2 regions of the Lysinibacillus sp. VIII_CA genome follow, and region 2 is predicted to be linked to the other one. Evidence: riboswitches for the same ligand, from Rfam matches in the RefSeq annotation. Region 2 holds a riboswitch; the other holds the start of a gene.
The links. A riboswitch is a leader RNA that binds a small molecule or an ion and turns the genes downstream of it on or off. The one in region 2 is predicted to bind cobalamin.

Region 1: another riboswitch for cobalamin. It lies ahead of ACP3VS_RS17740 (ABC transporter substrate-binding protein); the one in region 2 lies ahead of mmgD (citrate synthase).

What each region holds. Positions count from the first base shown of each region.
Region 1 covers NZ_JBNFXM010000015.1:93,193-102,810, forward strand. Annotated here, with positions in the region: gene ACP3VS_RS17730 (hypothetical protein) at 1-469, shown strand, start outside; gene ACP3VS_RS17735 (elongation factor G) at 578-2,518, opposite strand; cobalamin riboswitch at 2,694-2,881, shown strand; gene ACP3VS_RS17740 (ABC transporter substrate-binding protein) at 3,046-4,041, shown strand; gene ACP3VS_RS17745 (precorrin-3B methylase) at 4,094-4,771, shown strand; gene ACP3VS_RS17750 (S9 family peptidase) at 4,843-6,831, shown strand; gene ACP3VS_RS17755 (class I SAM-dependent rRNA methyltransferase) at 6,918-8,114, opposite strand; gene ACP3VS_RS17760 (alpha/beta hydrolase) at 8,177-9,094, opposite strand; gene ACP3VS_RS17765 (dihydrofolate reductase) at 9,256-9,618, shown strand, end outside.
Region 2 covers NZ_JBNFXM010000006.1:108,639-130,908, forward strand. Annotated here, with positions in the region: gene nikA (nickel ABC transporter substrate-binding protein) at 1-327, shown strand, start outside; gene nikB (nickel ABC transporter permease) at 399-1,352, shown strand; gene ACP3VS_RS10760 (ABC transporter permease subunit) at 1,354-2,157, shown strand; gene ACP3VS_RS10765 (ABC transporter ATP-binding protein) at 2,168-2,941, shown strand; gene ACP3VS_RS10770 (ABC transporter ATP-binding protein) at 2,944-3,762, shown strand; gene ACP3VS_RS10775 (NUDIX hydrolase) at 3,810-4,295, opposite strand; cobalamin riboswitch at 4,527-4,721, shown strand; gene mmgD (citrate synthase) at 4,911-6,032, shown strand; gene ACP3VS_RS10785 (bifunctional 2-methylcitrate dehydratase/aconitate hydratase) at 6,130-7,563, shown strand; gene prpB (methylisocitrate lyase) at 7,606-8,520, shown strand; gene ACP3VS_RS10795 (acyl-CoA dehydrogenase family protein) at 8,530-10,224, shown strand; gene ACP3VS_RS10800 (enoyl-CoA hydratase-related protein) at 10,235-11,020, shown strand; gene ACP3VS_RS10805 (enoyl-CoA hydratase/isomerase family protein) at 11,035-12,090, shown strand; gene ACP3VS_RS10810 (YczE/YyaS/YitT family protein) at 12,200-12,841, opposite strand; gene ACP3VS_RS10815 (GNAT family N-acetyltransferase) at 12,963-13,481, shown strand; gene ACP3VS_RS10820 (IucA/IucC family protein) at 13,954-15,774, shown strand; gene ACP3VS_RS10825 (IucA/IucC family protein) at 15,749-17,494, shown strand; gene ACP3VS_RS10830 (AMP-binding protein) at 17,494-18,729, shown strand; gene asbD (petrobactin biosynthesis protein AsbD) at 18,726-18,983, shown strand; gene ACP3VS_RS10840 (DUF6005 family protein) at 18,997-19,971, shown strand; gene ACP3VS_RS10845 (sugar phosphate isomerase/epimerase family protein) at 19,968-20,792, shown strand; gene ACP3VS_RS10850 (Lsa family ABC-F type ribosomal protection protein) at 20,928-22,270, opposite strand, start outside.

The sequences.
Region 1 (9,618 bases), on a different contig from region 2:
GCCGACGAACCCTATTATATATGAGGTGAACGGGGAACCTTATCACTTAATTACACGCATTGATTCAACACGAGCAAAGCCTAACCTTGATCGCCTTTCACAAGAGCCCAATCCCGTGTTAAGCGCTGCACGTGTCAATGACTTACTATGCTCGATTGTTATACGTTTTTATGAAACTTATATAAATGATTTAATGGAAATTTCTCATCAGGATCAACTAATCGCATTCGCGCAGCAGGAATATAAACAATTTCTGGATGCGGTTCAGGAATTAAATAGTGATCACTTAAATTGGCATCCACGAGGGAACGGCCATGAGCTATTGTTAACATTAATTGATCAACTACAACTATTAAAAAGTCAGCCTGGTAAAGTTTTAATCGACTTCACTAATACGCAGGGCTATGTGGTGGTTGAACCTGCTTATCAGGTCCATAAGCCCTCAAAGAAAGCTGTCGGTGCGATATGAAAACAAGCCCTCCATGAAGCGGGGGGCTTGTTTTATTTATGCCAGCGTATCATGCTTCATCTGAGGCTATTAGCCTAACACACCGTCCTTGCAAATACTTTACTTGACTTATCCCTGACAGTGCATGGCTGCTTGAGCCTCTTGCCAAGGGACAGTATAGCCTTTGCCTTTAGCGCAAAAAATGCTGGAAGAACTGTATTCAGGGTCCGCATTTTTATCATAGCCTATCTGGGCTATTACTTCTTCTGCATTATGACACACATCATAGCCATCAAATTGGAGGGTAAGTGAGCCTTTCCCATTGGTATAGGCAGCAAAGATTGTGCTATAGCTCATAAAGGTTGCTACAGGTGCACGTCCTGTCAAAACAACGTCAGTTTCGGTGAGGTCTGGGTCGTCGAATGTGCCGGCAGCCTGTTGAATGTCAGTCATCATACGGCCAATAAAATCATTGGAAGCTTTCATTTTAAAGCGATAATATGGCTCAAGCAGGATGTTCTGTGCTTGTTCTAGTCCTTGACGTAGTGCTCGGAAAGTAGCTTCTCGGAAATCACCACCAGAGGTATGCTCATTGTGACCACGCCCCGTTAATAGCGTAAAATGAATATCTGTGACGGCGTAGCCTGTGAGTAAGCCGTGATGATCACGCTCAAACAAGTGCTTCTCAACGAGACGCTGGTTGCCCACTGATAAATCATCGGCATGACAGGCATTACTAAAGGTAATTCCTGCTCCGCGTTCATTAGGCTCCATTAATAAATGAACCTCTGCATAATGCTTGAGTGGCTCAAAATGACCGTAGCCTGTAACGGTTGTCCCAATTGTCTCCATATATAATATTTGCGGCTCTCCAAAAGAAATGTGTAATGCAAAACGTTTCAATAACACGTCAATCAGGACTTCTAACTGAATGACACCCATTATGTGCACATGGATTTCCTGAAATTTTTCCTGCCACACGACACGCAATGACGGCTCCTCGGCCTCTAGTAAACGGAAAATCCTTAATACTTCTTTTATATGTTGCTCACCCTCATATTGAACTTTTGCCTGTAATGTAGGGACAAGCTCATAGGGCAGTGATAGCAATTTACTGCCAATTCGATCCCCAATATTTGCCTGACTGAGCCCTTTAACAGCGAAGATTTCACCAGCCTCAACTTGCTGAACAGTTTCAAATCGACTGCCGTTATATAGGCGAATTTCTGTTACTTTTTCTGTGATATCTCCAAATGTAAATTCATCCCGAACATGTAACTTGCCTGTAAGGGCCTTGATGAACGTTAAACGTTGATGTCCATCATGGCGTATTTTAAAGACCTCTCCTTGAAAAGGTGCTTCTGGCTCGAAGTGAGTACCCGTTAGGAATGGAAGTTGAGCAATAAATTCCTCAATGCCTTCATCCTTCAACGCAGAACCTATAAAACAAGGAAAGGCATCCTCATTTTTAATCATCGTTTGTAGTCTAGTCATGCATTGGCGATGTTCCAATGTTTCATTCAAAAAGTTATCTAGCAGTTCTTCATCACGCTCTGCCAGCCATTCCATAATCGTGCTTGAAACATAGTTTTCCTGCAGTGGTTCATCTATGAGGATTACATGTTCTGAGAAATCCTTATGCAGCTGAGTCATAACAGCTCTCACATCTGCTCCGTCACGATCTATTTTATTAATAAAAAAGAATGTAGGGACATGATAGTTCCGTAAAAGCTGCCATACAGTTTCTGTATGACCCTGTATACCCTCTACAGCACTAATAATAATGATGGCATAATCCATGACACGAATGGCACGCTCCATCTCAGGGGAGAAATCGACATGCCCTGGTGTATCGATCAGCGTATATGTATCGTCGCCGATAGTCATGCGACCTTGCTCGGCAAATATTGTAATGCCACGTTTACGCTCAAGCTCATGATTATCTAAATAGGCATCCTGATGATCGACACGCCCCCGCGCTTGAATACTATTGGTATGATAAAGCATTTGCTCAGAAAAGGTTGTTTTTCCTGCATCAACATGAGCAAGAACCCCAATCGTCTTGTACATACTAAATCCTCGTTTCTATAGGTGGCTATGTTCTCATTGTATCAGAATACTAGCACAAATAATTCTTGTAAAATGATTCGTCTTTTTGTCGAAATAGTGCTAATATAATGATGATTGCAGATTTTGCAATTTACTCTGATTGCGAATTAACTCATGAACTGCTAGTCTATCAATAGAATGAATAGAACATATTGGTGCAAATGGCATTTGTCATTTTGCTTAAAAGGGAAATCGGTGTAATTCCGATGCTGTCCCGCAACTGTAAATGGGGAGTCTATACAGGATGCCACTGTAGTTTAACTATGGGAAGGTGTATAGATGATGAACCTAAGCCAGGATACCTGCCAGTATGTGTATGCTAACTAAGAACCACGAGGATGGGGATAGTGATAAAGGTAACTATACCGTTTTTTCACTATGCTACTCTCTTGGCGACAAGAGGGTTTTTTTATGCCCTTCCAATGATCCTGGTAGCAAAGAAGTCTCTGATTTCTTTCTATATTTATGACAACAAAGGAGAAAAGGACATGAAAAAATGGAGAAGTATATGGCTGGTCATGCTCATCGCGCTCATCGCAGTTTTAGGAGCGTGTGGTACAAAGGACAAGCCTGATTCAGCAACGCAAACTGAAAAAGTTGAACCGTCTGAGGCGACAACGACTGAGGTAATCATTAAAAATAATGGAACTACCCAAACCTATAAGGAAGCACCTACAAAGGCAATCAGCTTAAATCAGCATGTGACAGAAATTATGCTTGCATTAGGGCTAGAGGATTCCATGGTAGGGACTGCTTATTTAGATGACGAAATCTACGAGCCGCTTCAAGCAGCCTACGATAAAGTTCCTGTTCTTTCAGATCAATACCCAACGAAGGAGCAAGTCATTGATGCCGGGGCAGATTTCTTGTATGCAGGCTGGAAAAGTGGCTTTGGTGAAAAAGGTGTAGGAACACCAGAGGAGCTTGAGGAATTAGGAATTCATACGTATTTACATACAGCTTCTAATATGACAAAGCCAACATTAGAGGATATTTTCACTGATATTCGTCATATTGCAGAAATATTCCGCGTGGAAGATCGCGGCGAAGCATTCATTGAACAAATGACAAAAGATGTCGAAGAAGTTCAAGCTAAATTACCAAAAGATAGAGAAAATTTACGTGTGCTAGTCTTTGACAGTGGTGAAAAAGATGTATTCACAGCTGGCCAAAACTTTATGAATGAGCTGGTGACAATCGCTGGCGGTCAAAATATCTTTGGAGATGTGGAGTCAGGGTGGACAACCGTGTCGAAGGAAGATGCAGTAGATCGCAATCCAGAGGTGGTTGTCATAATTAATTATGGTGAAACAACGGCTGAACAAAAGATAAATTTCTTAAAAAATGATCCAGCCTTGAAGGAAATGGAAGCAGTCAAAAATGATCGCTTTGTCATCCTTCCACTTTCAGCGGCATCTGAAGGGGTCCGTGCAGCAGAGGCCATTCAAATTTTAGCTAAGGGCTTCTACCCAGAAAACTTTTAAAAATTTCGAGCTAGCAAAGTGCTAGCTCCTTTTTCTTAAGGAGCGATAACTATTGAACGCATTTCGTCAAAACATACCAGATAAAACATTTGAGACCCTTAATCAGCAAGGTGGATTTTCGCGATTAGCAGTAAGCCCTGGCATTATCAATAAGCATTACACACCAGCCCAATTTCAAAAAATAGCAGAAATTGTAGGGGAGAAGGGAGCCATTAAATACTCGGCTTCCTATAGCATATTATTATCGATTCCCTCTAGCGAATTAACTGAAGCTACCCGTGCCTTACAGGAGGCTGGACTGTTTGTTGCATCGTCAGGGCCTCATATTGTTATGAAAGCATGTGATTTTTGTGACGGTGAAAAAATGGAAGCAGTTCCTCAAACAGAACAGCTCTATCAGGCGCTGGATGGTATAACCGTGCCTGTAAGAATGCGAGTCAATGTGAATGGCTGTGCATCCGCCTGTTATAATCCCACATATGATGACATCGGTTTGGTCTATCAGCATGAGAGCTTTGATGTTTATCTAGGAGCCATTCCTATGGGGACGAAAGCACAGGCGGGTACTCTCTTTGCAAAGAGAGTAGGGATCGACCATATTGAAGATTTTTTGCTACAAATCATTCGTCTTTATCAGGACCAAGCTCGTTCCAATGAACCTTTTTATAAGTTTTATCGCAGAACAAAATCGAATGCTGATTGGGAACTAGTAAAAAAATCGATCGAGTAGCAGGAATAATACTTAGGGTGTCGAAATATTGTAGTAGAGCATAGAAAATGACAATACAAAGGAGCAAGAACATGACATCTAAACAAGTGATTCAACCAGAGGATCTTTATCGCTTGAAATCAGTGGCAGATCCACAGCTCTCACCTGATGGGACTGAGGTAGTTTATGTAGAGACACGTATTGATGAGAAGAAAAAAGACTATATATCTAATCTGTTTTATATAAATTTAAAAGACAAACGTCCTCAGCAATGGACATATGGTGACTATCGAACAAGCTCTCCTGTGTGGTCGCCGGATGGCAGTCAAATTGCTTTTTCTTCTACAAGATCAGGCAAGCCGCAAATTTTTGTGCTTTCGAAAACAGGTGGGGAGGCAAAACAAGTAACGTATTGTAAAAACGGTGCGTCAACGCCTGTCTGGTCTCCATGTGGAGAGAAAATTGCCTTTTCCGTTATGCTCGGTAAAGATGAAACTATTCTAGATAAAGCTGAAGATGACAAGAAAGAAGAAAAAGAACTAAAGCCGCTAGAAATCGATAAGATGAAACATAAATCAGATGCTGGTGGATTTACGGATATGGACCAGCATACCCACATCGCTATTGTCGATTTAAAATCTGGTGACTTAGAGCAAATGACAGAAGGGAACAAGCATTGCCATCTGAGTACATGGTCGCCCGATGGCAACTATCTTACGTACTTAGCAGATCAAGCAGAGGATTTAGATTTTTCATTTAATGCGGATATTTACTTATTAGATATAGAAACAAAAAAGAGTCGCAAGGTAACCGAGGGAATTGGCTCTTATTACCAAACATCATGGTCTCCTAATAGCCGCTTCCTTTCCTTCGTTGGGGGAAAACGTGAGTTTGAAAATGCCACACAAGCGAAGCTATGGATTTATGATATGGAACAAAATCTGCTAAACTGTGCCACAAGTGAATTTGATGCCCCTGTCGGTGACTATGTCATCGGTGATTTCCTGCAAGGGGTAGCAGCTCCACCTGTGCAATGGATGAATGATAATCATAGTTTCTACTTCCAAGTAACAGATCACGGCAATGCAGCAATTTATTTTGGTAATGTGGATGGAGAGATTTATCCAGCTATTCACGATGATCAATATGTTTATGGATTTTCATTAGATGCTCAAAATGACCAAGCAGTTGTCGCAATAAGTACGACAACAAATCCGGGCGATTTATATTACGTCAACTTAAAGACGGGTGAAAAAGAACGGTTGACAACCGTCAATGAAGAAGTTTTAAAGACGAGAGAGATAGCTGTTCCTGAGAGTATTGAGTTTGAAGGAGCTGAGGGCTGGAAGGTCAATGGCTGGATCATGAAGCCAGTGGGCTATGAAAAAGGGAAGAAATATCCTCTTATTCTTGAAATCCATGGTGGTCCACATGCGATGTACGGCAACACTTATTTCAATGAATTCCAAATCCTAGCTGCTCAAGGCTTTGCGGTGCTGTATACAAATCCGCGCGGAAGTCATGGCTACGGACAAACGTTTGTGGATGCAGTACGTGGTGATTATGGTGGCAATGACTATCAAGACCTAATGGCTGCAGTGGACTATGCTTTAGAGCACTATGATTTCATTGATCAGGATCGACTAGGTGTAACAGGTGGGAGCTATGGTGGCTTTATGACCAACTGGATTGTTGGGCATACGAACCGCTTTAAGGCAGCAGTTACACAACGCTCAATTTCAAACTGGATTAGCTTTGCAGGTGTGAGTGATATCGGCTATTACTTTACAGACTGGCAAATACAAGCGGGGCTCGATAATATGGAGAAGCTATGGCATCATTCTCCATTGAAGTATGTAGACAATGTTGAAACACCGTTGCTCATTTTACACGGTGAAAAAGATTATCGTTGTCCGATTGAACAGGCGGAGCAATTATTTATCGCCTTGAAATATCGTAAGAAAGAAACAAAATTCGTCCGCTTCCCTGAATCGAATCATGAACTGTCAAGAAGCGGAAAACCAACATTAAGAATTCATCGTCTGGAATATATACGAGATTGGTTTGTGGAAAAACTTTAACAAAGAGGTGGCTTAGGAAGTGAACATACTTCTTAAGCCTTTTTTATCGAAAAAAAGAATCACAGCAAAGTGTGATTCTAGATCAGTTAGTCGATTTTTTGAATAAAAACGACCTTCAAATAATTAAATTCAGGATATTCACGAGGCACACGGAAATCCTTTGGTAAACCGTATTCCTCTACAATTTTATAGCGTGTACGAGTCTCTTTAAATGCTTGGTCGATAAATCCTTTAAACTTTTTCATACCGAAGCTTGCATTATTTGTAGAAGCCACAATAATACCATTTTTGGCTGTAATCGCAATTGTATCCTTCAGTAATTTTGGATAGTCCTTCGCCGTTGAGAACGTCATTTGCTTTGTACGAGCAAAGCTAGGTGGATCTAAGACAACAAGGTCAAATTTTAATGCGTGACGCTGTGCATATTTAAAATAATGAAAAACGTCCATTACTTTTATATCCTGGGCTTCATAATCAATTTGATTGACGCTAAACTGCTCAATTGTTTTGGCTAAACTGCGCTTCGCAACATCAACACTTGTTGTTTTAATAGCTCCTCCAAGCGCGGCTGCTACTGAAAATGCCCCTGTGTAGGAGAAGGTATTAAGCATATTGGCTGTGTTTGCATAGCGCTCACGAATAGCTAATCGTACTTCCCGTTGATCAAGAAAAATCCCTGTCATCGCACCATCATTTAAATGGACTGCATAGGTCATCCCATTTTCCTTGACCAAAATTGGAAATTCGCCAGGAGTCCCCATAACAAAATCATCCTGTTCCATATATTGGCCTTTACCATCAAATCGTTTTTTCTCATAAATAGCTTGGTAGTTGATGGTTTCAGCAAGCGCCTCATAAACGACTTCTTTCAATGAGTAAATACCCTCGCTATACCAACTCACCATATAGTAGCCATTAAAGAAATCAATCGTTAGGCCACCAATGCCATCACCCTCACCATTGAAAACACGGAAGGCTGTTGTATGTTCATTCTGGAAAAATGTTTCTCGGAGTTGTATGGCTTTTTTGAACTTTTTAATGAAAAAAGCTTTATCGATGGTTTCATTGATATCAGTCGTCAAGACCCAGCCAATCCCTTTATTTTGAATACCGAAGTAACCTGTACCAATACAACGATTATGGTGATCCATCAGCTTAAGTAGTGTCCCTTGCTCGGAAGGGAGTTGTCGTGCATCCACCGCATCTTTTGAAATTAATGGGTAGCCTTTTTTTAATTGATCAGCAAAAGGCTGCTTTATTTGTAGGGCAATTGTTTGTGTCATGTTGTCATCCTTTAAAAAACGTTTTGCTCTATTATCGCACTGTTTGGACGGGATAGCCAAACTTATTTCAGGAATTCAGCAATTTTTGCCACTGTTTCGATGGTCGCCTCTTCAAAATAATTCATCTTGCTAAAATAGCTATGAATCAAACCAGACATGGTCATATGCTCTACAGGTACTCCTGCGTCCGCCAGTTTTTGGGCATAACTTAAACCTTCGTCAAAGAGTACATCTGCCTCTGCTGCAATGAGGAGGGTTTTAGGCATATGGCTTACATCCTCAAGTTGTAGAGGAGATACAAATGGATTCGCATAGTTGGATTCCTCTGTATAGTGCTGAGAAAACCATTGCATACCTTTTTTATCGAGGCCGAAATTTTCACCATAAGCCTGATAGGAAACGGTCGTGAAATCTACATTCGTAACGGGATAAATGAGTACTTGTGCTTGCAAAGACGGACCACCCGAAGAAGCAGCTAAGTGGGTCACGACCGTTGCTAAATTTCCGCCGGCACTGTCCCCAGCAACCGTCAACTGAGCAGCATCGCCGCCAAATGCTTTGATATGGTCATGCACCCATACTAAGCTATCGTAGGCATCCTGTAATGGAGTTGGAAAAGGAAATTCTGGAGCTAAACGATAATCTACGGAAACGACAATAGCTTGTGCTTGTTCTGCTAATAGCTGACAGCCAGCATCAACTGACTCTAAATTACCATATACCCAGCCACCACCATGATAATAGACAATAACCGGTAATGGTTGGTGATGAATAGGGATATAGAGTCGTAGCGTAATTTGAGCACCATCACGCACTGTAATTGCTTGTTCTTGTATGGACGCAAGTGTTGGTTTGTGTACGGATTGCCATGGCATAACCGTCCGCATCGCACGAGCTTCCTGTGGTGTGACTTGATAGTAAGGTGTCACACCATGCTGAGCTTGAATATAATGAACAGCTTCTTTTCTTAATGTAGTCATCCTCATCATTCCTTTATCTTGACGTTTATGTCTTATATTATAAACTATTCATATAATTTTACTAGGATTTAATTGTAGAAAAAGAAAAATCTTTTATAAAAGAGGTGAAATGATTGAATTGTGTTTATAATAAAAGGGAAGAAAGTATTTGGAGGGACAGTATGATTTCTTTAATTGTGGCACATGATGACAACCATGTAATTGGGTATAATAACGGAATGCCTTGGCATTTACCTGGAGATTTGCAGTATTTTAAAAACAAAACAATGGGCAAGCCAATGATTATGGGCCGAAAAACGTTTGAATCCATTGGTCGTCCACTACCAGGACGTCGTAATATTGTTATTACACGAGATGAAAATTATCGTGCAGAAGGCATTGAAATTGTGACAAGCCTAGAAGAAGCAATAGCAATGGCAGGGGATGTACAGGAAATTATGATTATTGGCGGCGAGCAAATTTTCCGTTTATCGATGGAAATAGCAGATCGCTTATATATTACGAAAATCAATCATTCTTTTCAG
Region 2 (22,270 bases):
TGGCGAACTAATGGACCGCCGACTGATCCACATAGCTTTGCAAATGAATCAGCTACACCAAATGCTAGTGGTGTTTATGAAGCAAAATTAGGCTTACCAAATACTCAAGAAATCGATACTAACATACATCAATTATTAGTCGGGACCGATGAAGAAGAACGCGTGCAGCTATACACGGATATTTTAACAATGTTCCACAAACAAGCATTGTTCTATCCAATATCGTATGAAACGAATCAAGTTATTTATCAACCATATATGAAGGATTTTGCACCACGTGCTTCTGAGTATGACATTCCATATGCACAAATGGATAAAGAAAACTAAGTATGAAAGAGAGAGTGTGTCGAACCAGGACAACTCTCTTTTTATCATCGGATGAAATAGGAAGTGACGACATGTACGAATCGACTTGGATGTTTTGTGTAAAAAGAATTCTCACACTTCCATTTGTATTAGTAGGCGTATCTATTCTGACCTTTGTGTTTATTCGTTTCGTACCAGTAGAACCAGCAGAGGTCATTCTTCGACTTGCAAGAATAGCCCCAACACCAGAGGCTATACAAACTTTACGAGAAGAATTAGGGACAGATAAGCCTTTTATCATGCAATATCTGCTATGGGTAAAAGGCGTTTTACAGCTAGACTTTGGGACATCTTTTGTTAGTAAATTACCCGTTGGTGATGAGCTATTTGCTAAGCTACCCGCTACCATCGAATTAGCTTTAGTAGCATTTATCCTTATTTTAACCTTTAGTATTCCATTAGGGGTTGTGAGCGCATTATATAAGCATTCCTTTATCGATAAAATCATTCGATTATTTACAGTCCTAAGTGTTTCCATTCCAACATTTTGGTTAGGGTTTATCCTACTTTATCTATTCAGTTTAAAACTTGGGATTTTTCCGACGAATGGAAAAGGTTCAGGAGCACATTTAGTTTTACCAGCTTTCACATTAGCTTTACCTACAATCGGATTGTTCTCACAGTTTATCCGCTCTGCCATCATTGAAGAATACGAGCAGCCCTATGTAAAATATGCACAGCTTAGAGGCTTAAAAAAATCGGTCATTCTCATCCGACACGTGGGGAGGAATGCTGCCATACCGATATCAACTTTGTTAGGGATGACACTCGGAAATTTGCTAGGTGGGGCTGTCATTGTAGAGCAAGTATTTAGTTGGCCTGGACTCGGTAGATATTTAATAGAATCCATAACGAATCGTGATTACCCCGTTGTACAATGCTATGTGTTGGTGATCGCTGTCATCTATGTGCTCGCCAATCTAGGCACAGATGTATTGCATCGTTTATTGGATCCTCATCTGATGATGAAGAATAGGAGAGAGTAAAGTGAACTTAGAACGTATACATATGAGAAGATTTATGAGTCTCACTATACTAATCATCATTGGTTTACTAGGACTGTTTGCCCCAATCATGATGCCTCATGACCCTTTAGCAGTCGATATTTCTAAGAAATTTTTAGCACCTTCATGGGACTATCCATTAGGAACAGACCAATTAGGAAGATGTGTCTTCTCACGATTGCTTTTAGGGATTCGGTATTCTTTAGGTGCGGCGCTCGTCATACAAATAGTTGCTATTGTAGTAGCGATCCTGTTGGGCGCATGGGTCTCTTTAAAAAGAGGTATAATAGATGCGCTATTTATTCGGATATGCGATATTTTATTAGCTTTTCCAACACTTGTACTAGCATTTGGGCTTTTAGGTGTATTAGGGCCAAGCTTAAAAAATGTGTTAATCGCACTTATTTTGACACAGCTTATTTATTATTCAAGACTAATTCGAAGTTTATTTATCGGCATGAATGAAAAGGATTTTATTCTAGCGGCAAGAATAAGCGGTACTACAGGTGTGAAATTAATTATTCGTCACTATCTCCCTCATGTTTGGCCTCCTATTGTAACGATTGTTGCATTAGATATGGGAAAGGTTATTTTAGAGATTGCAGGCTTTTCCTTTATAGGGCTTGGCGTGCAGGCTCCCACTCCTGAGTGGGGAATGATGGTAAATGAAGGGAAGCAATATATCCGCCAACATCCCGAATTAATGCTATATCCTGGGCTTACTATCGTTCTAGTTGTCCTAGTATGTAATGTTTTGGCAAGTAGTTTAAAGACGCCTGACCAGTAAAGGGGAAGTTATGAAAAAAGTTTTAGAAGTGAAAGACTTATCGGTCAAAATTGGAGAACAAAATATTTTAAACGCCATTCATCTGACAGCCTATCAAGGCCGCGTTTTGGGGATTATTGGCGAAAGCGGTAGTGGGAAAACCATGCTTTGCCAAGCTATCATGCAAGCCTTACCGTCTAGAGCGCAGATTATCAAAGGGCACATATTCTACCATCAACAAGATTTATTGAAGATAAATGCTGCTCAAATGAGAGCTTATCGTGGAAGACATCTATCTATTATTATGCAAAATCCTTCGACTGCCTTTGACCGTGTGCAAACCATTGAAAGTCATTTTCGTGAATCATTAAAGGCTCATTTTGTTATAACTAAAAATGAAATTAGACAAATTGCTATGGAAAGCATGTCAAAAGTTAATTTACCTAATCCCGAGAAACTTTTACACTATTATCCATTCCAATTAAGTGGGGGAATGCTACAGCGTGTAATGATTGCTTTGTCACTGGCAATTCAAGCCTCGGTATACATAGCTGATGAGCCAACGACAGCTCTTGATACAGTCAACCAAAAACAGGTATTGACATTATTTGATCGGATTCGCCTGGAAACACAGGCAGCCATACTTCTTGTGACGCATGATTTAGGCGTTATTGCTGAACTAGCTGATGATGTAGCCGTGATGTATAAAGGGGAACTAATTGAACAAGCAAATGTCTATGATTTTTTTGATGCACCACAGCATCCTTATACAAAGAAACTATTACAATCCCGAATGATGTTTTAGAGGTGAAAAAATTGAAGCTACTAGAAGTGAGAAATATTGAGAAGAACTATGCACATAGACCGTTCATATTCAAGCGAAGACAGGATGCTCCTGTATTACAGAAAGTATCATTTTCACTTCAGGAGGGGGAATGCTTAGGGATTGTTGGACAAAGTGGCTCAGGAAAAAGCACATTGGGCCGAATTATATTAGGAATGGAAAGGCCAACAGCCGGTGAGGTTCTATTTCAAGGGGTTAATCTTTATGATGCCACTAGCCAACAGAAAAAAATGATACGGAGAGATTTACAAGCAGTCTTTCAAAATAGCTATCATTCATTAAATCCAAAGCACACTATTTTTCAAATTTTAGAGGAACCGTACCTAAATTTCGAGCATTATAGCTCAGCTGAGAGACACTATAAGGTAAAGGAATTACTTAATCATGTAGAGTTAGAAAAATCTATTGCCGAAAAGCATCCTTCCCAGCTTAGCGGTGGGCAACAACAGCGGGTAAACATTGCAAGAGCGCTTGCCTTACATCCAAAATTAATTGTTTTAGATGAAGCCATTAGTAGTTTAGATATGATTTTGCGAAAACAAATCATTCAATTACTACAGACACTACAAAAGGATTTGCAACTTGCATACATTTTCATTTCTCATGACTTACAGGCTACACGCTTTATTTCAGATCGCATCCTCGTCATGCAAAATGGTCAGCTAGTAGAGGAAATCATGAAAGGTGAACCATTTAAGCATTCCGCATCACTTGAGCTATACAACGCGATTTTGCCCAGTCACCCTCGCGAAAGAATTCACAAGAATACTAGTTTGGAATGATCTGAAATGTCTTTGCGAAGAAAGTCCTTATTAAAATTCTTACATTGTTATTTGGAAAGCTTCGTAAAGGAGCTTTCGAACCCCCATATTTTGCCCTCTAGGTTGTTTAAGAGAGCGACCGTCCTCTGTTCCATATTATTCGGAAGTTCTTCCTTACTGAAATAAGTGAGGCTTAAGCTCTCACCATCCTTCATTTCCAATACACCCCTTACATGTTTAGCTCTATAAAGGTGAATGACTGTATAGATTTCATCGCCATTCGGATAACAGTAGTAATAATCAGGTCCTGAAAAAACACCGATAAACTCAAACTCTTTAGCCACGAGACCAGTTTCCTCATAAAGTTCACGAGCAGCAACCTGCTCTAATGTTTCGTTTATTTCCATTGAACCGCCAGGTAATCCCCAATCCAACGTATCTGAACGATGTTGAAAGAGTATTTTCTTATCATCATTAACAACAAGAACTGTCGAACCAACGCTTATAATTGGTCTATTACCGATAAGCTTTCTTAATTCAGTTATATAGCCCATCCCGTCACTCCTCGTTTCATCGTAATGCAAAACAAATCGCTTTTTTAAAGCAGGCTTCATAAATATAGCTCCATTGGGATTGATTAACAATCTTTTTTTGAGCGAAATAATGCTTAAATATGCAGAATAGTTCGTCAAAAATGAAAAATAGCTTTTTATAATCAGTCTTTTCTGAATTTTACCTATATTGATTGTTTGGAAACCTCTATGTTAAGGTAAAAAGACAAATTGAATATGCTAAATTTTGGTGGTTCAAATGGGTTTGATTCCATTTGATTAAAAGGGAAGTTGGTGTGAGTCCAACACTGTCCCGCAACTGTATGTAGGAGTTCCATAACGAGACCACTGTTTTGTTCTTCAAGACGGGAAGGTGTTATAGGAATGTTGATGATAAGTCAGGAGACCTGCCACTAAATAAGCATCAATTGACCTACGAGGATAGGGAGGTGTTAGCTACTGTATGATGATTGTGAATGGATGTAAGTTCACTGTTTTTTGTTCTGTCATACTTTTGTAGATTAACAACTTCTAAAGGATAGAAGTTGTTTTTTTGTTGTTCTTTCGAGTTTGAATGGTAACGCTTACAAGAATGATTAAACAAAGGGGTTGTAATCTATGGAGTTAACGTATTCACCAGGTCTTGATGGAGTTATTGCTGCGGAAACAAAACTGTCTTTCTTAGACGTAGTAGGCAGTCAAATTGTTATACGTGGCTATGATTTGATTGAACTATCTCAGCGATACGCCTATTTAGATATTGTCCATTTATTATTGCACGGAAACCTACCAACTACTGAGCAACAAGCTGACGTACAGGATAAATTGAAAGAAAACTATCACGTTCCACAAGAGCTTTTTCAAATTTTCAACTTATTACCAAATGGGACACATGCGATGGACGGCCTTCGAACTGGAATTTCAGCGTTAGCAGGGTATGATCAGCACATCCATGATCGTTCGACTGAAATGAATGTAACACGAGCATATCGACTTTTAGGTGGAATGCCCAACATCGTTGCGAATAGCTACCGTGTATTAAATGGTCAAGATGTTGTAGAACCGGATAGTCAGCTTTCTTATAGTGCTAATTTTTATTACATGATTACTGGAAGAAAACCAACACCATTAGAAGAGGGAATTTTTGACCAATCACTTGTTTTATATAGTGAACATGAAATGCCGAATTCGACCTTTGCTGCTCGTGTTATTGCCTCCACACAATCCGATCTGTATGGTGCTCTAACTGGTGCTGTCGCATCATTGAAAGGAAATTTGCATGGTGGGGCGAACGAGGCAGTCATGTATATGCTGCTTGAAGCTAAGACTGTGGAGGGCTTTGAAGCGATGCTGAAAAACAAGCTCAAAAATAAAGATAAAATAATGGGCTTTGGCCATCGTGTCTATATGAAAAAAATGGACCCAAGAGCGCAGATCATGAAAGAAGCTTTGTATAAACTATGCTTGGAGCAAGGGGATGACTGCTTATATCACATGTGCGAAGCCGGTGAAAAAGTGATGGTGGAGGAAAAAGGCTTGTATCCAAATTTAGATTATTATGCTGCGCCCGTGTACTACATGCTGGGCTTACCAATTGAATTATATACGCCTATTTTCTTTGGCTCTCGAACGATCGGTTTATGTGCACATGTGATCGAACAACATGACAATAATCGATTATTTAGACCTCGTGTTCATTATATAGGCGAGCGTCATAACCTTGAAGAATTGTCGGTATAATCAAGTTTTAACAACTCGCCATAGAGCTGATGGACATTCTGACCAATGCCCATCAGCATACAGTATATCAAATTCATACCTTGAAAGGAAGATATAGATGATTAAAACGAATGAAAAAACGATGACAGACCAGCTTCTTATTGATATTGCGGATTACGTATTAAACACAAAGATTACGAGCGAAGAAGCTTACGAAACGGCTCGATATGTTTTATTGGATACGTTAGGTTGTGGCATTTTAGCTTTACAATATCCTGAATGTACAAAACTTCTAGGTCCTGTAGTACCAGGTACAGTCGTTCCAAATGGTACTCGTATTCCAGGAACATCCTATGTCCTTGATCCAGTTAAAGGTGCCTTTAATATCGGTTGTATGATCCGTTGGTTGGATTATAACGATACATGGTTGGCGGCAGAATGGGGGCATCCTTCTGATAATCTTGGTGGTATTTTAGCTGTAGCTGATTATTTGAGTCGTGTACGAGTTGCAGAAGGGCAAGAGCCTCTCCAAATGAAAGATGTTTTAGAAATGATGATTCAAGCCCATGAAATACAAGGAATACTTGCACTCGAAAATAGCTTAAATCGTGTTGGCTTAGATCACGTTTTATTTGTCAAAATAGCGACAACAGCTGTTGTTACAAAGGCTTTAGGGGGCACTCATCAAGAGATTGTCAATGCTTTATCAAATGCTTGGATTGATAATTCAAGTTTAAGAACCTATCGACATGCTCCTAATACGGGATCAAGAAAATCATGGGCTGCTGGCGATGCTACAAGCAGGGCCGTACAACTAGCAATGATGGCTGTGAAAGGGGAAATGGGCTATGCAACTGCATTATCTGCACCAGGCTGGGGATTCCAAGATGTGCTCTTTCATAAGCAAGAATTAAAGCTTGCGAGACCACTTGCATCTTATGTTATGGAAAATGTCCTCTTTAAAGTTTCATATCCTGCAGAGTTTCATGCTCAAACGGCTGCAGAATGTGCCGTTCATTTGCATGCTGAAGTAAAAAATCGCCTAGCTGATATTGACCGCATAGAAATTACAACACATGAATCAGCCATGCGAATTATCGATAAAGAAGGGCCTCTTCACAATCCTGCAGATCGAGATCACTGCCTTCAATATATTACAGCGATTGGTCTTATTTATGGTGACATTACCGCAAATCACTATGAAGATGAGGTGGCGGCAGATCCACGAATCGATGACTTGCGTAATAAAATGGTTGTTGTGGAAAAAGGCCAATATACAATCGACTATTTAGACCCTGATAAACGATCCATTGCGAACGCTGTTCAAGTTTATTACAAAGATGGTACATCAACTGAGCTAATTGAGTGTGAATATCCTTTAGGACATCGTTTCCGCCGTAAGGAAGCATTCCCTCAGATTATTGATAAATTCCAGCAAAACCTTCGTACGCATTATGCTCAAAAACAACTCAATAAAATAAACGATGTTTGTGTAAATAAAGAGCTGCTTGAACAAATTGCTGTTCATGAATTTGTTAATCTATTTATTTAATTTAGATGGATTCCGAACGCAATAAAGAGGAGGTATTTAAAAATGACATGGATTGTCCAAGAAGCAAAGACACAAAAACAATTAGCTGAACAATTTAAAGCTCATATCGCTCGTTCAGCTATTTTGCAAATACCAGGGGTACATGATGCAATGGCTGGTTTGATGGCTAAAAAAGTTGGCTTTGAGGCATTATATCTTTCTGGTGCCGCTTATACAGCGAGTAGAGGTTTACCAGACTTAGGGATGATTTATTCAAATGAGATAGCCCAGCGTGCTAGTGATATTATTCGGGCTACAAATTTACCGATGCTAGTGGACATTGATACGGGCTTTGGTGGCGTATTAAATGTTGCCCGTACTGCTCGTGAAATGCTAGAGGCAGGGGTTGCTGCCGTACAGCTAGAGGACCAAAATCTTCCTAAAAAGTGTGGACATTTAAATGGCAAAACTCTTGTTCCAAAGGAGGAAATGATTCAAAAAATAAAAATGATTAAACAAATAGCCCCTACATTAATGATTGTTGCTCGCACGGATGCAAGGTCTGTTGAAGGCTTAGAGCAGGCTATACTAAGAGCCAAAGCATATGTTACTGCTGGTGCAGATGTTATTTTTCCAGAGGCATTACAAACTGAAAAAGAGTTTAAACAATTTGCCAATGAGTTAGATGCCCCCTTATTAGCCAATATGACTGAATTCGGTCAAACTCCTTATTATACCGCTAAGGAATTTGAAAAAATGGGTTACTCGATGGTCATTTATCCCGTTACATCTATGAGAATTGCAGCAAAAGCATACGAGCGCGTATTTGAATTAATAAAAAATACTGGAACACAACAAGAAGCAATTGAGGATATGCAAACAAGAAGCGAATTGTATGAAACGATTTCCTATTATAAATTCGAGGATTTAGATAGTGAATTAGCAAAAACCATCTTACCGAAGGAGGAAATAAAGTAGGAGAGGTAAATGGCTTTTCTCCACTTTCTTTCAAGGAGGGCTTATATGGATCGACTAAAAAACAACATGACGATCTTTACACCTGAGGATTTCCACGATGAAGAAGAGCTCATTGCAAAAACTGCTGAGCTCTTCATTAAACAGGATGTCTCACCGAATATCTCATCCATTGAACAGCAACAATATGAGATCACCCGACAATTGTTCCAAAAAGCAGGTGATCTTGGATTACTGGCCATTGAAATACCCGAAGCTTATGGAGGACTTGAGCTCAATAAAAAAATTTCTGGTCTGGTAGCAGAAAAAATGGGTTTTGGGGGTTCTTTTAGTGTCTCCTACAATATTCATGCAGGGGTGGGCACATTACCCTATATCTATTTTGGAAATGAGGAGCAAAAGCTGAAATACTTACCAAAGTTGGCTTCTGGAGAATGGATTGGAGCTTACGCCCTTACAGAGTCCGAAGCGGGTTCTGATGCACTGCGCCCCAAAACGAATGCTAGATTAACAGAAGACGGGAAAGCATGGCTAGTAAATGGAGAAAAGCAATGGATTACCAATGCTCAGCTAGCAGACGTCTTCGTTGTATTTGCCCAGACGAATAGGGGGATGACTGCGTTGATTGTCGAACGTTCCATTAAAGGGGTATCCGTGGGTCAGGAAGAAGAGAAGATGGGCATTAAAGGCTCTTCAACGGCCACGCTCATTTTAGAGGATGTTATTGTGCCAATCAATTGTGTTCTTGGAGAGGTTGGCAAAGGACATATAGTCGCTATGAACATTTTGAATATGGCACGTCTAAAGCTTGCCTTTTCTAATATAGGAACGGCCAAACAAGCATTTCAAATAGCCGTGAATTATGGGAAGGGACGGAAACAATTTGAACGACCTATCGTTGACTTTACATTGATTCAGGAAAAGCTTGCTGACATGGCCGTTCTGATTTATGGAGCAGAAAGCGGTGCATACCGAACGGCTGGGAAAGTTGATGAGGCTATTGCATCAGCAAGCAATGAAACGATAGTTCAGAAAATATCTGAATTTGCTCTGGAATGCGCACTTCATAAAGTACATTGTTCCGAAGCACTTGGAAGAATAGCTGATGAAGCTGTTCAAATACATGGTGGATATGGCTATATGCAAGATTATGAAGTGGAACGTTTGTATCGAGACGCAAGAATTAACCGTATTTTCGAGGGTACAAATGAAATCAATCGCCTTACAATGGCTAAAATGCTGTGGAAAAAATATGTACAAACAACTGCAATAGAGGGTGATTTTATTCACGCTCAACCATTAGAAAAAAATCACCATTACATCCTTCTCTCCAAGCATTTAATGCAACTAGCTATTCATGTCATTGCAAATGCACAAATTCAACTCGAACAGGAGCAAGAATTTATGCGTTTGTTGGCGGATATGGCCATGGAAACGTATGTCATGGAATCAGCCTGGCTCAGGTCGAAAAAAACTGCACATGTCCAAACAAAACAATTAATGACTGACATATTATGCCAGGATGGTTACCGCAAAATAGAAGAAAGTGCGATTACTATCATTACGGCCGCTGAAAGCAATGAACAAAAACGAGTAAGCTTGCTAAATAACATTCGACAATTAAATATTCCGCTACAGCAAAATCTCTTTATGAAAAAACGGGCACTTGCGAGAACATTCATTGACAACCCAAAAATGATTAGTTAGGAGGAGCAGCATGATCGATACATTTGTCAACGTTAGTAAAGAGGATTCTATTTCAATTATTCATTTAAATCATCCACCTGCAAACACTTTGTCATCAGCCACTATTGAAAACCTACGTCTCATTTTCCAAGAGCTAGCAGAGGATGAAGACACAAGTGCCATTATTATTACAGGCACTGGCCGATTTTTTGTCGCTGGGGCTGATATAAAGGAGTTTGTTTCAGCCTTTGGCCAACAGGAAAAAGCATTGCAAATGGCTCAAGCAGGGCAAGCGCTATGCGATGAAGTAGAAGCCATGAAAAAACCAGTTATTGCTGCCATTAATGGACCGGCTCTTGGAGGAGGGCTTGAACTAGCGTTAGGATGTCATTTCCGAATTGCTTCGAATCAAGCCATTCTCGGCTTACCAGAATTAAAGCTTGGGCTACTCCCAACATTCGGGGGGACTCAACGACTTAGCAGAATGACGAATCAAGCAACAGCGCTCCAATTAATTTTAACAAGTAAACAACTGAGTGCAGACGAGGCATTACAGCTAGGTATTATTCAACTCGTAACAGAACCTGAGGAACTTTTGACGACGGCTAAAGCTGTTGCACAGTCCTTTGTTGCGGGTAAAAGTATGATATGTGTCTCTCGTACAATTGAATGTGTGATTCAAAGCACGAAGGATAACTTACAAAAAGGACTTGAACTTGAACGAACGCGTTTTGCTGAGTTATTTTTAACAAATGATGCCAAAGAAGGTGTGCAGGCATTTATTGAAAAAAGACAGCCACACTTTAAACACTGTTAAAGGAGGGGGCCAACATGGCAAACGAAGTTTTATTTTCGGTGGAAGATGGAGGAGCAGCCTTCATTACGTTGAATCGTCCTAAAGCTTTAAATTCTCTTTCCACTAACATGCTTAACCTCATTAGAGAAAAATTAAAAGAATGGGAAGCGAATGATCAAATCTGTCTTATTGTACTACAAGGGGCAGGGGAGAAGGGGTTTTGCGCTGGAGGTGACATTAAAACACTTTATCAAGCACAATCCAGTCAAGAAGCATTTAAAGTAGCTGAAAACTTTTTTGAAGTAGAGTATAAAGTGGATTTAGAAATCTATCATTATTCTAAACCAATTATTGCTTGCCTTGATGGCATAGTCATGGGTGGTGGAGTCGGATTAACCTATGGAGCAAGCCACCGAATCGTTACAGAGCGTACAAAATGGGCGATGCCGGAAATGGATATTGGCTTTTTTCCAGACGTTGGCGCGGGCTATTTCTTAAACAAAGCGCCAGGATTTATTGGTTACTATCTGGCATTAACTGCGTCCATTATTAAAGCAGCAGATGTCCTTTTTGCGAACGGAGCAGATCATTATATGACGAGCGATAAGCTATTTGATTTCCTTCAAAGCGTTATACAGACAGATTGGCATTCTAACAATATAAACGCAACCTTACACCAACTAATTAAGAAATATTCTAGTAATCCATCCACGAACAGTGAACTTGAGAAGGTTCAAACAGTAATAAACCATCATTTTTCAAGAAATACAGTCGAGGAAATCATACAATCCTTAAACCATGACCCAAGCGAATTTGCCCGTGACACGAAGAACTTGCTTTTGTCGAAATCACCTTCCTCTTTAAAAATTACGTTACAGCAGCTTATTGACGCTCGTGAAAAAACAGTAGAGGAATGTTTGAATACAGATTTCATGTTGGCAAGAAACTTTTTAAGACATAAGGATTTCTATGAAGGTGTACGATCTGTTGTGATTGATAAGGATCGTAATCCACGCTATATCTATCAAAACCTAGAAGAATTTACAGAAGAGGAGAAGAAAAAGTTTTTTCAAGAAAATAATGTTACATGATAGACTTCATTTAAAAATCCTGTTCGTAGCAGGATTTTTATCTTTATAGAAGAAAGGGGGAAATGACATCACCCCATTCTAAGCAAGAAACAGAATATTTGGGTTTATACTAGCTTTCAATCTCTTCATTTTGATCATTTAGAGTGGTATTAGAGTGCTGTAGGAGGTTATCTAGTATTCTGCCAGTAATAGGCATAAAGAAATGGAGGATGAGCCCTCCCAAACAAACCGTTATGATTGTTCCAAAGCCAATTGGGCCTTTCCATAGTAACGCCAGCGCTAAAAACAGGAGATAAATAGTGGTTCTTGCAAAAAAGATGCTCCTTTTCGTGAGCTCTTTAATTATTAAGGTTAATCGATCAACAGGTATCGGTGCAAAATTCGTATGTAAATAGGTGGCAGTCCCTAACCCAATCACCATTAAACCTACACCAAAACTAACAACTTGACTATACCAAGCTACAGGCGTTATCCAATTGTGTAACACAAATAACCACATATCAATTCCAATTCCCGTAATAAAGGCTGTCATCAAGCCCAAGAATTCGGGCCTTTGCTTGGTTAACATAGAATTACCAACTATTAAAATAATAGCTATAATAATTTCCCAGCTACCTACAGTCAGCCCTATATTTTTAGATAAACCCACTAAAAGGGCATCGAAGGGGGAAGTGCCTAGATTAGATTGAATAGTTAAAGAAATGCCCAGTGTTAAAATGAAAATGCCTAAGACATAAAAAACATATTTCACTTTTATTACCTCCCTCCACTTTTTATTGCATATACAACAAAAATAAGTTACATTCAATATATATTCTTTTTATTGCATTTGCAATATAAAATACATAAAGAGTTCTGAAGGAGTGTAATCAATGTCAATCAAATTATCAAAATGTAGCATAGGTGATTTAAAAAAACTCCAAGAGGTGAGTATCGAAACATTCAATGATACCTTTAAAGATCATAATTCACCTGAAAATATGACCGCTTACTTGGAGAAAGCATTTACAGAGTATCAGCTGGAAAAAGAATTATCTAATAAAGCTTCAGAATTTTATTTTATCTATAACAATGATGTCATTGCTGGTTACTTAAAGGTGAATGTCAATGATGCTCAGTCTGAACCAATGGGGGATGAGACACTTGAAATTGAACGTATTTATATTCGACAGCCATTTCAAGGAAGAGGTCTTGGCAAATATCTCATCAACAAGGCAGTCGAATTAGCTGAAGCTCAAAACAAAAGCAGCATCTGGTTAGGAGTTTGGGATAAAAATGACAATGCCATAGGCTTTTATAAGAATATAGGCTTTGTGCAGACCGGGGCACACAGCTTTTATATGGGTGAGGAAGAACAAATAGATGTAATTATGACAAAAATATTAATATAAATTTTTAAATAGCAGAAATGTTGCGGTATCAACGTTTTTGCTATTTTTCTATACTTATTTTTCTACAGGTACATCGTTTGTGAAATGGCACGTCTTTCAAACCATAAGAACCTTTGTTTCATTAAACAACTATTCTTGTTTTCTTGTAATATTTAAGCTTTTTAATCCATTAAATATTAAAAATCTCTAATATGTGATGCGGAAAACGCCAACTTTTTCTATACTTTTACCTATTTCAATGGTTTGTATTGTCATATAGGTCTTTAGACAGTTGAGTCATTTCCATATTACCTATAAAATGTAATTATTAATGAAAACGATAATCATTATCAATTGTTAACAACACCTCATTTGTTTCGATTTACTTTTACTTCTCAGTCTTTCTAATAAGGGAGACTTATTTTTTCAACAGTGAGTGATAATCATTATCAATTAATAGTAAAAAGGTTCTGTGAAAGGATTGGTTTATTTCATGCAGCAGATTGCTAAACAGATTGCAAAGAATGCAACGTTTCAGGCGTTTATGAATTGTTATATACGAGAGGTGAGAAGCGGGCATTGGGTCAAAAAGGAGGAATGGATTAAGGAACAACGACTATCAGCCCTGATTACCGAGGCATATATATTAGAGCTTGAGTTACCAAGACAAAACATACGTTTTGCATTTGGCGTGGAATATAAATCTCTTGTTGGAAGACAGGTATTTGGTGCATCGTTGAAATATTGTACAAAACAAAAACAATGGCTTGTTGAGGATAAATTAACGATTCTCATCACGCTTATTCAGGAACTACATTGTACGACTAAAATGGATGGCTGTCTGAAGCTTTCTTCCCATTTTGACGAACTCATTCTTCGCATAATTGAGAGCTATCAAACAATGGCCCATTATATTGAAAAGAGTTTTGAAGGTGACAAGCAACACCGAGCTAGCGATACGTTTATTGAAGCAGAGCAGTCCCTTCTACTTGGTCATTGGCTCCATCCAACACCTAAAAGTAGACAAGGGATGGCAGATTGGCAACAAACCAGTTTTGCTCCAGAGTTACAAGGTTCTTTCCAACTTCACTACTTTCGAGTCGACCGTAAAATGGTGAACGAGGCCTCCGTATTAGAAATAAGTGCTAGTGAACACATTGCTCGATCTTTAATCAAATCACAGCCTGAATTTGTTAAGTCAGAGAATGTCTGTTTCATTCCGGTACACCCCTTACAAGCACAATGGCTTCTACAGCAACAGTATGTCAAAAAGGCGATTGCTGAAGATTTAATAAAATACGAAGGAGCACTAGGGGCATATTATACAGCAACCTCTTCAATCAGAACGGTTTACAACGCCCAGGAAGAAATGATGTATAAGTTTTCAATTCCCGTAAAAATAACAAATTCATTGAGGGTCAATAGAACTCATGAACTTAAAGCGGGGATTGCTATGGCTCGATTAATGAAGAAGATAGATTTCTTACAAAAGCATTCATCCTTTCAAATGATGAATGACCCTGCGTATATGACTATAGAGTTTCCAAATCAGACGGAATCAGGATTTGAGGTTATTTTTCGTTCAAACATATTTCCTAAGGGGCATGATGAAGGAATCTGCATGATCGCTACGCTTGTGCAAGAGCCCCTGCTAGAAGAAAAATCAAAGCTATGTCAGCTCATCATGAAAATCGCTCAATCTGAATTCCGGTCATTAGAGAGCGTCAGTTTAGATTGGTTTAAAGTCTATTGGACAAATGCTATTGAACCATTATTAAGATTATACGATGAGCATGGGATCGCTCTTGAAGCCCATCAACAAAATAGTCTGTTAAACATCTCTTCAGGTTATCCAACTACATATTATTACCGCGATAACCAAGGTTATTACTTATCAAAAGCATATAAAGATGTACTTCTTTCAATAGAACCATCTTTACATGAAACGGAGGAGCTATTTTACGAAGATGCCCTTATCCATGATAGATTTACCTATTATTTATTTATGAATCAATTGTTCCCTGTTATTGCTCGATTTGGAGCAGATCAGTTAATTAATGAAAATGAACTTTTGAAGTGGTCTATGGATCAACTGCACTTATTAGAAAAAGAATTTACAGGTTTTGGAAAAATATTCGTTCGTAACATTCTAAATCAAGAGGAGCTTGCCTTCAAAGCAAACCTATTAACAAGGTTTCATGATGTAGATGAACTGGAGGCCGAACTGGAACAAGCCGTATATACTAAAATTCCTAATCCATTTGTTATTCAGTTTGAGGAGGCAGAGTATGCAGCAGCTACAGCCTTTAGCTAAACAAGGAGAACTTCGTGTAAGGCGGCAGCTTGTAGAAGCAATGATCTTTGAAGGACTAATCAAATATGAAGAAACACGTCTAGATCAAAGGACTATAATTTTTACACTTATTGGACAGAAATACACCTATCGTTGTGAAGGTAGAAGGATGGCATTTGATCGCATTCGAATAAAGGAAGATCATATTTTTTTAGTAAGCGAAGATGAAACGGTACATGAGGCAACGCTTGAGGAGCTAGTCGATGAGTTACTGACGAGTCGTCAAGACAAAATTCGATTACTGAAAGAACTTCATGGAACGAATAAGCTTTGTGAATGGAATGAACGACATCTCCAAATGCCCATGTCGAGAAGAAAATCAATCTATGAAGAATTAGAATCGGAAATTATGGAAGGACATCCCTATCATCCTTGTTTCAAATCCAGAACCGGCTTTACAATTGACGACCATGCAGCCTATGGCCCTGAGGGAAAGCAAGCATTTACTCTTCAATGGGTTGCAGTGAGAAGAAGCTATGTACGAATCGCTGTACTTGAGGATGAAGCGAATTTTTGGAAAAGAGAGCTAGGGCATTTACTGTGGGAAACCATTCTTGACAAGCTTGCAGTATTCAAAGGAACATTTGAGGACTATACGTTCTTACCTATTCACCCATGGCAATGGCGTACCATGAAACAGGAACTTGCTGAATTAATAGAACAAAAAGATTTCATACCTCTTGATGTGAAAGGAGATTACTATAGGGCAACTCAATCAGTGCGAACATTATGGAATTCTTCAGATCCAAAAAAGGCACAATTAAAATGCTCCATGAATATGGTGAATACCTCTTCATTACGAAGGTTACATTCTCATGCTGTTTGTGCTGCTCCTCATATTTCTGCATGGCTTAAACAGGTCATTGAATCCGATGCCTACTTACAAAAGAGCGTTATTGTACTGGAAGAATATGCAGGCATTATTTTTGAACCGGATGCCACAATGCATAGTAGAAAATTAGAAGGTCAGTTTGGCACCATATGGCGAGAAAGTGTGCGCTTGTACATGAAGGAAGAAGAGAAAGCAGTACCGTTTACGGTACTCATGATGACGGAGTTAGATGGGCGTCCTTTTATTGATGACTGGCTATGCCGATATGGAACCGAGGCGTGGATAAAACGATTGATTGAAGTGAGTGTTATTCCTGTTTGGCACTTACTTGTTGCTCACGGAATTGCTGTAGAGGCCCATGCGCAAAATATGATTTTATTGCATCAAAATGGGTGGCCGACACGAATTGTATGGCGGGATTTTCATGACAGTATCGAATATACGGAAGAATTCATTGCCGATAGAAAACTCGTTCCAGATTTTGAAATGATACATGAACGCTTTAAAGATGCACCTGCCGATCAATATTATTGGATGTCTTCTGTAGAGGGTTTACGAGAGTTAGCTATGGATACACTCTTCGTGTTTCATTTAAGTGAGCTATCTTATTTGCTAGAAGAGCATTATGGATACGAAGAAACACGCTTTTGGAGTCAAGTTAACGACGGAATACAGAAGCACTTTGACCGCTTTCCATCTTTATGCCCAAGAAATGAACAGCTTCAGTTTACTAGCACACATATTTATGTTGAATCTTTACTAAAAAAGAAACTGCAAAATCAAGAAGAAGGAAATTTTCGACATATCGTCAACAATACGTTGGCACAAGCAGATGAAAAGGGGAAATAATGATGTTTTATGTTAACGATCAATTTTATACAGTAGAAAATATTGAACAACAATTTGATATATATGAAGGCTTATCTCATCTAAAGGAGTGTAGCAATCGCAGGATAGCGATTTGTACGGATGATGTTTTTCAATATATGACTCTTTGTTTATACATTCGTGAAAATGGAGGATCAGTTGTCCCAATCCATCCGGCTACGCCCAAAGAGGGGGCCATAAGGATTGCTTCTACTGCGGGTAGTCATCTGTTGTTGTTCCAATCGATTGATACGTTTATTGAACTATCCAATCATTCCAATAACCAAGAAGGGGTATTGGTTCAAATGAGCTCAGGTACAACAGGAGCTCCGAAGTGCATTGAACGAACGTGGAGCTCAGTGGAGGAGGAGATTGAAAGTTATGTAAAAGCGTTACCTGTTGATGCCATGACAAATTCTGTTGTTGCTTGTCCAGTTACTCATTCTTATGGATTTATTTGTGGGGTTCTAGCCTGCATAAGAAGAGGAGCAAAGCCGGTTATTATTACGAATAGTAATCCTAAATATATATTGAAAAAGCTAAAAGAACATCCTCAGCACATACTCTATGGAGCTCCAGCGTTACTGTATACATTAAGCCGATTATTACCGATTGATCAACAATTTGATCGTGTGATGACGTCAGGAACTGTGATGCCACATAGCTGGTTAACATCATTAAGAGAAAAATCTAACCAAGTACTACAGCAGTATGGATGCTCCGAATTTGGCTGTGTTGCGATTCACCCTCATGTGGAAGATCCAAAAGAGATGGGATATCCTCTACCTCATGTAAAGGTGACAGCTGGTGACAAACAAAGACCTAGCGAGATTATCATTGAAACGTCTACACAAACGATTTATACGAAAGACCTTGGCTATATAGAACATAATATTCTTTCTTTTCTTGCAAGAATCGATGACACAATTAATGTAGCAGGCTTGAATGTGTATCCGCAAGAAGTAGAAAGCGTGTTAATGGATGAGCCAAGAATAACAGAAGCCGTCGTATATAAGAAACAGGATAGTTTATCAGGAGAGCGAGTTTGCGCACTCTATGTGTCTTCTGAACCAATCGATACTATAGAACTTAGAGAATGGTGCCGGAAATTTCTTGCCCCCCATCAAATTCCGATTGAGTTCATATTTGTTCATGAAATCGAAAAGCTACCTAATGGAAAAGTAAGTAGAAAAAAACTTGGAGGCATCCCTGTATGAGTCGGCAACAATTGATTAAGAGCATCTATGATATTATGGAAAATTCATTAGAGTTGCAGACACTGTCTTCTTTTAATGAAGATGCCCGATTAAATGAGGATTTATATATGGATTCAATTATGGTTCTTCAACTCATCCTTCATATAGAATTGGATCTTGGCATTTCCATTCCCGATGAGGGGCTCGTTCCGAAAGATTTCAAAACAGTAGGGACTCTAGCAAGCTTCTTAGAAGAACAGCAAAAGATAGATTAATCGGAGGCTAAAAATGATAAAAGTTCATTGTTTTGTAAGCTGTGTTTGTGAGGTTATTAAGAAGACAAAGGGTGTCGATCATAGGCCTTACTATTTTGGGGTATGGGATGCAGATTTCGATGTGCTTGATAATGGTGTGCTCACATACCATTCTGAACAAATAGATCATTATTTCTTTCAAACATGGTATGAAATGCTCTATGGCATCAAGCTTTACAAATGGTATGACGAAAAACAAACCAAACAAGAAAATATCAACAAGCTACTAGGGTTATTAGCGCATAAATCTCCCCAGCAACATGTAATGGTAATGTTAGATTTATCGAAGCTTCCAGAACGAGAGAATAAATTTCATCAAAGTCCATTCCCTCATTATGTGATGCTAGAATCGACAGAAAATGAAGAAGAGTGGTTCATGTATGATCCTGATTTTCGCTGGGAAGGGTTATTACCGAAGGAAAGAATTTTAGCTGCTATCCAAGAGCCATCTGTAGGAGGAGGCTATTACTTTGATTCGGAGACAATCATTGCTCCAACTACCGAGACGGTGGAAGCCTATTTTAATACATGTATCAAGCTTCATTGTAATCCATTGACAGATACCATTGCTGAAATTATTAAAGAGCATACTGCTGGGAATGACAAAGAAAGTATATCAAAACTTCCAGATGCAATAAAACAATTGCCAGTTATAGCGATTAGAAAGTATGCATATGAGCATGCGTTTGCATTTTTTTGGGAAGCACTTGGCCGCGCTGAAGAAGGCTTTGATAAATGGTGTGATGATATTGAGCGTTTAGTGAATGGCTATACTACGATTCAGTATCGGGTGATGAAACTTGCGATGACGCAAGACCCGCTAGTAACAGAAGATATTTTTGCGAAGTTAGCAAAACAAAATCTTCTTGAGTTCAACATAAAGCAAGGATTACATGAATGTTTTCAAGCATGGTTAACACTACAGCATAAGAAAGAGGTCCAGTTATGAAACTATCTATTTGTACAATTTCGTTTCGCCACTATCTTCACTCAATAGATCAATTGGCTGACTTTGCCAAAGCTCAAGGCTTTCAAGGGATCGAGCTCTGGGGTGTTCATGCAAAGAACTTGGCTGATGACCTTCATTATGGAGCGGATTGGTTAAGATCTTTCGGTTTGGAAACGAGCATGCTTAGTGATTATTTACCATTAGATGCTCCTATTTCTGAGATGATGGCTGAAACGGAGAGGTTATCTGCACTTGCGGAACGCTGGGGAACCAATAAGATTCGTACATTTGTCGGAAAGAAGGGCAGCTCAGACACAAGTAAGAAAGAAAGAGAGGAACTTACTTTCAGACTAGAATTGCTCTGTGATTATCTTGAGTCAAAGGGACAATATTTACTTGTTGAAACTCATCCGAACACTTTGACAGATAATTTACCATCAACCATGCAGCTACTCGAAGAAACGAATCACCCAAGGCTACGAGTAAATTTTGACGTATTACATGTATGGGAATCAGGGATAAACCCTATTATCGCTATGGAGCAACTTCGTGCTTATATTTTACATTTCCACTTTAAAAATATTGCCTCCCGTACACAACTTGATGTTTTTGCACCACATAATGTTTATGCTGCATCAGGGTCTAGAGAAGGGATGGTTCCATTATTTGAAGGAGTCATTGATTATGGAGAATTCCTAGCGGAAGTAGATTCAACCATGGAGATAGATGCCTCACTGGAATGGTTTGGATCGAATGTGAAGAGTGTTTTAACAAAAGATATTCACGATGTTAAGAAGGCTTTGCAGCTGGTGCAAATATAATAAGTATAAGGCTATAGAGAATCCCAAGGAAAAATATGTATCATCTTTTCCTTGGGATTTTGTCTTTTTATTAGGGAGATACGCTTAGAGAGCTATTGATTTACAAACGTTCAGTTTTTATAGTTTCCTACTTAGCTACATAGAAATAATTTTGGTTGCCACGGTTTGCTGAAATGCCTGGTCATGCTCTACAAACACCATTGTAGGATTAAAGCTTTGGATGAGCTCTTCAATTTGCAGACGGGAATAGATATCTATAAAATTAAGTGGTTCATCCCAAATATATAAATGTGCTTTCTCACATAAACTTTTGGCAATAAGTAGTTTTTTCTTTTGTCCACCTGAATAATGAGCAATATCCTTCTCAAATTGGATTCGATCAAAATCCATTTTACGAAGGATGGATTTAAACAATGTTTCATCAATGCCGTTATCTTCAATAAAATCCGATAACGATCCCTTCAAATGGGAAGTATCCTGTTGAACATAGGATATTATGAGACCCGAGCCTACATGAATGTTGCCCGTATGCTGTATGTCGTTTCCAAGAATGAGTTTTAAAATACTACTTTTTCCGCTTCCATTTTTTCCATCAAGGACAATACGATCACCTTGCTCAACTTTAAAGCTTAATGGCTGATTAATCATTTGGTCATCATATCGAACAGATACATCGGTCAACGTCATTAGTTGCTTTGACTGAAACGTCAATGGCTCTAATTTTAATGACTCCGTCTTTTCTACATTTTTTAGCAATTTTGATTTTTCATCAATCGCTTTTTGTTGTCTTGATTCAATGTGCTTCGCTCTCTTCATCATCTTAGCCGCCTTATGTCCGACAAAGCCTTTATCTAGCTTAGAACCTGAATTCGTCGTCCCATTTTTGGAAGCCTCGACTTGGTTGGACCAGCCTGCTGAACGCTTCGAGGAATGTTTTAATCTTTCTATATCCTTTTGTAGACGATGGTTTGTTGCTTCCTCGTGCTCCTGCTGTCTATCAAAATTTAACTTCCATGAAGAATAGTTACCACTTTGAACGTCAATATTTGCTCGATTAATGGATAGGATATGGTCCACACAGCCATCTAAAAACGTTCTATCATGCGAAATCAAAATAAATCCTTTTTTCTTCTTCAAATAGTTAGCAACCATTTTTCGCGCATCTGTATCTAGATGGTTAGTCGGCTCATCAATTAATAGAAATTGGCCCTCCGTCAAGAAAAGGGCAGCAAGCAATACCTTCGTTTGTTCTCCGTTCGATAATGTATTAAAGGGGCGATACATAACCTCCGCATCTACATGTAGATACGATATTTCGCGAAGATACTCCCAATCCTCTGCCTGCGGGCAAATCTCCTCAAATATTTCATACGTAAATTTGTTTCGATCAGCAACAGGGTAGGGGAAATAAGTAAAGTCTACCGAAGCATTAATTTTCCCACTATACTCATAATGCCCTAATAATAAATGAAAGAATG